DNA from 2 places in the Pantoea sp. X-Soil-TKNS-1211 genome. Region 1 is predicted to be linked to the other one. Evidence: predicted binding sites of a transcription regulator. Region 1 holds the regulator's gene; the other holds the start of a gene.
The links. The regulator ArgR, encoded in region 1, controls arginine synthesis, uptake and breakdown. The targets are predictions, from matches to a motif close to ANTGAATAAAAATACANT.
Positions count from the first base shown of each region.

Region 2: a site for ArgR is predicted at 1,088-1,105, ahead of argF (ornithine carbamoyltransferase). Genes of this name have one in related genera too.

Region 1 is NZ_AP035953.1:3,929,738-3,932,145, reverse strand. It holds gene AC6I8W_RS18480 (YdgH/BhsA/McbA-like domain containing protein) at 1-128, opposite strand, end outside; gene yhcN (peroxide/acid stress response protein YhcN) at 218-481, opposite strand; gene argR (transcriptional regulator ArgR) at 972-1,442, opposite strand; gene mdh (malate dehydrogenase) at 1,871-2,408, shown strand, end outside.
Region 2 is NZ_AP035953.1:628,093-630,500, reverse strand. It holds gene miaE (tRNA isopentenyl-2-thiomethyl-A-37 hydroxylase MiaE) at 1-488, opposite strand, end outside; gene rraB (ribonuclease E inhibitor RraB) at 546-965, opposite strand; gene argF (ornithine carbamoyltransferase) at 1,130-2,137, shown strand; gene pyrB (aspartate carbamoyltransferase) at 2,382-2,408, shown strand, end outside.

The DNA of each region.
Region 1 (2,408 bases):
ATAGTTTGGTTCAGCGGTTGCAGATTCATGGTGTCTGCCTGTTCATTGGTAATCAGGCTGGCTGCGCTGGCACCGAAAGAAAGAACAGAGGCCAGGCTCAGAACTGCGATAGATAATTTAGTTTTCATGATTCACTCTCCTGAATTTGGGTGGACAACCTGAGCGCAATCGCGTCTCAAATGGGTTGTCGTTCACATTGCGTCTTGTTTCGGCGAACTTATTTATAAAGTTCAGCAGTCGCGTGGTAGGTGTTGTCATTACGCGCTTCGATAACGCGATAAGCTTTAGCACCTTGCTGATCTGCTTTTTCGCTCAGTTGCTGATGGATATCCATCGGCGAACCAGCCGTGCCGCTGACACTGATGGTGCCGGCCGGTTGCAGATTCATTGCCTGGTCGGCGTTAATGGAATCTGCGGCGAAAGCGCCAAATGACAGGGCAGATAGAATGCTCAGGGTTGCGATAGTAGTTTTAACTTTCATGATTATTTCCTCGTCGTCTGTTTTTCTCTTTTTGTTTGGTGTGATTTGCATCACGAAAAGAAGTATAGATCTAATCACCCATGAAATTAATATTCTGCTAATAATGTTTGGTTGTTATTCTTTGTCCTTATGACAACTTTTAATAACTGAGTGTTATAAAAACCGCCTGGTTTCTGCCCAATGCCTGTTAATTGCATGTAAAAACAACGGCCTATGTCATTTTATCTTTCTGTGCGAAATATCTCGGTTGATCTCGCTGGCTGATACATAAGGAGTGGCTTTTATGGCTGATGTTGGTATGTAAAGCAGTGTAAAATAGCGCGAAAGGTTAAGCAGGGTAAAAGGTCCTACCAATTACATCAGGGCGTGAGAACGGACAGGAATATGTTTAATACCTTGTTTCTGGTGGATTTTACATTAAGCGTGGTGCCTGGAAGGGCGAATGGGGGAGTTGTTACCGGCAGGTAATCTGCCGGTAACAGGCAGGGTTTTATAGCTCTTGTTCGAATAACATCAGCACAGCGTCATGGAGTTGCTTAACGGTGAACGTGCGTGCAGGGGTAATAAAGATGGTGTCATCCCCGGCAATAGTACCGAGAATGCCTTCGGCTTTACCCAGTGAATCCAGCAGGCGGGCGATAAGCTGTGCGGCACCAGGACTGGTATGAATCACCACCAGCGCATCGTTGTAGTCGATATCCAGCACCAGATTTTTCAGCGGGCTGGTGGTAGTCGGCACGCCCAGTTCGGCTGGAAGGCAGTACACCATCTCCATTTTCGCGTTACGCGTGCGCACCGCACCGAACTTGGTAAGCATACGAGAAACTTTTGACTGATTGATGTTCTCGAAGCCGTCTTCCTGTAACGCCTGCACAATTTCACCCTGAGAGCTGAATTTCTCTTCTTTCAACAGGGCTTTGAACGCCTTAACCAGGTCGTCTTGCTTAGATGGGTTTCGCATAGGTTACCGATAAAAAGAGGGATGCGTCGGGCAACAGGCCCATGCAGATAAATTATTATGCATTTAAATGAATTTTTATGCAATAAACAGGTGAGGATTTCGCCGGGGGGAGGTCTGCGAGGGCGGCGATCATAACAGAGATTTACCGCTACGCCAAAATCGCGGTGTGGCGCGCAAAAGCGAAGGTTGCAATGTTGTTATATTATTGAAGTGGTAACAACAAAATGATTGATCATTGCCGACCCCTGTCTTCTGGCTGCGACCTATGATCATTCAGGCGACTTCTGAAGTGTGGATGTCTCGGGAGCCGAATTGCGGCGTCAGTGTTTGCGCGACAGGTTTTGTCGCTATCGCCTGAGAAGTTGATTAAACTCGTAACCCGATGGAAACCCGGCAGATCTCTGCCCCACCTTAATAAGGAGTCCAGGATGAAAGTTGCCGTTCTCGGTGCCGCTGGTGGTATTGGCCAGGCGCTAGCACTGTTGCTCAAGACCCAATTACCCGCAGGTTCAGCCCTTTCGCTTTATGACATCGCTCCGGTTACGCCGGGAGTGGCGGTGGATCTCAGCCATATTCCTACCGCCGTAAAAGTTGAGGGTTTCAGTGGTGAAGATGCCACGCCCGCGCTGAAAGGAGCCGATGTGGTGCTGATTTCCGCCGGAGTGGCACGTAAACCTGGTATGGATCGCGCCGACCTGTTTAACGTTAACGCCGGTATTGTGCGCAACCTGATTGAGCAGGTGGCGAGTACCGCGCCCAGGGCCTTGATTGGCGTGATCACCAACCCGGTTAACACCACGGTGGCGATTGCGGCTGAAGTGTTGAAGAAAGCCGGGGCGTATGACAAGAACCGCCTGTTTGGTGTCACCACGCTGGATATTATTCGTGGCAACACCTTTGTAGCGGCGTTAAAGGGGAAACAACCGGGCGAGATTGAGGTGCCGGTTGTCGGGGGACATTCTGGCG
Region 2 (2,408 bases), 1.0 Mb from region 1:
AGCGTATCCGGCTCATGGGTGGTGACTTCACGCAGCAACCCTTTGGCGTAACGGCTGGCGGTGATTTTGCGATACGGTAAACCGCGCGCCTGCATGATTTCCCAAACCTGATAAAAATGGTGCAACTCTTCTTTAATCAGCAGCACCATCTTTTCCACCAGATCATCCGCCCACGGCAGCTCGTTACGCACGATGATGCTTTTGGTCAGATTTTTATGGGCGTTGATGAAGTTGCTGTCGTGATCTTCACCAAAAATAAAATCTTCGTAGGGTGTCAGCCACGCGAGGATGGCATCACCACTGGGCTTATCAGCCACATATTTACGAATCAGCCAGACGGCGGTTTGCGCCGCTTTCAACTCACAGACCATATGATCGGTGAGTAGCAGCGTCAGGTTTTCTGGCTTGCGCGCTTCATCGATCCACGCCTGCGGTGTGCGGCAATGCAGAAACTGATAGATAGGTGCTAATAGTGAGGCGTAATTCATGAATGTCTTTATCTGCGGGGAAAAAATACGGGCAGCAAAGTTGCCGCCCGTTCATGCTTAGTGACGCACACCGTCGTCTTCATCATCAATGAAGTCGCCGTCGTCATCTTCGTCTTCCGCGTCCGGGTCTTCGAAGTAGGTGCCCCAGCCATCGTAATCGACGTTGTATTTGCCCGCCAGGTTCACCAGTTGCTCCACCTGAGCATCAATCAGCTCGGGTTTCAGCGCGGCTTCGCTCAGGATGTCGACACACATCACCGTGCTACCATCTTCCAGTTCCAACTCTTCCGGTTCGGTGACTTCGTAGCCCAGCTTGAAGGCATCCACCGCCGCTTTTTCCAGCGAGTCAAAATTGTTGCAGGAAAGATGATGCTCAATAGTGTACAGCGCATCCGGATCGCTGCCATCTTCCAGTAATTCATCAATGATCAACCGCGTCTCTTCGCGTTGTTCTTCCAGCAATGCTTCGTATGCCATAGGGATGTCCTCAAAATGTTCGGCAATGAATGCAATTATTTTCCCACACTGCCTCGCGCGCCACTACTCAAAACAGAAAGTTTCTTAACGCCGGGGTTGAAAATGCATATTCATCCGGTTAGATTGAATTTTAATTCATTTATGATGTCCACACGGAGCGCTGTATGAGTCAGCTGAACCAACGCCATTTCCTGAGATTGCTGGACTTCACCCCAGCAGAAATTGATTACCTGTTAAAACTGGCCGGTGAATTAAAACACGCAAAGAAAAACGCCAGCGAAACACAGTACCTGAAAGGTAAAAACATCGCGCTCATCTTCGAAAAAGACTCGACCCGTACCCGTTGCTCTTTCGAAGTTGCCGCTTACGATCAGGGTGCTAACGTCACTTACCTCGGCCCAAGTGGCAGCCAGATCGGTCATAAAGAATCGATGAAAGACACCGCGCGTGTGCTGGGACGCATGTATGACGGTATTCAATATCGCGGCTACGGCCAGGCACTGGTGGAAACCCTGGCAGAGCATGCCGGTGTGCCGGTGTGGAACGGTCTGACCACCGAATTCCATCCCACCCAACTGCTGGCGGATCTGCTCACCATGCAGGAACATCTGCCGCAAAAATCGCTGAACCAGATGACGCTGGTGTACGTTGGTGACGCGCGCAATAACATGGGCAACAGCATGCTGGAAGCGGCTGCTATGGTCGGACTGGATCTGCGCCTGGTGGCACCGAAAGGCTGCTGGCCGGAAGAACAACTGGTGGAGCAGTGCCAGATCGCAGCCCAGAAAACCGGCGGAAAAATCACGCTGACCGAAGATATTGCCGCCGGCGTGCAGAGTGCCGATTTCATCTACACTGACGTGTGGGTCTCGATGGGAGAAGACAAATCAGTGTGGTCCGATCGTATCGCGCTGTTGCGCCCATACCAGGTGAACAGTGCGATGCTGGCGCTGACCGGCAACCCACAGGTGAAATTCCTGCACTGCCTGCCTGCATTCCATGATGATCAAACCACGCTGGGACGTCAGATGGCCGAACAGTATGGCCTGAGCGACGGCATGGAAGTCAGCAATGAAGTGTTTGAATCGGCGCACAGCATTGTGTTTGACCAGGCAGAAAACCGCATGCATACCATTAAGGCAGTCATGGTTGCCACTCTGGGCCAGCCGTAAAAGCTCACGAAGCAAACGATTACTTCACGTGCGATTTCTGCTTGATGCAAATCAGTGAATGCGTATAATGCGCCACAATTTGCCGGGAGGAAGCATGCAACAGCGCAGCGCACAATTTGACGCTCAATTACGCCAGAAAGCTGGCGGCGCACCTGTTTCTTTCCGTCATCAATCGATCACAAATCAAGCCCCTTAAGCAGGGGCTTTTTTTTGTCCGTCATCCGGCAGCGCAGAGGAGAGAGCTATGGCCAACCCGCTATATCGTAAGCAC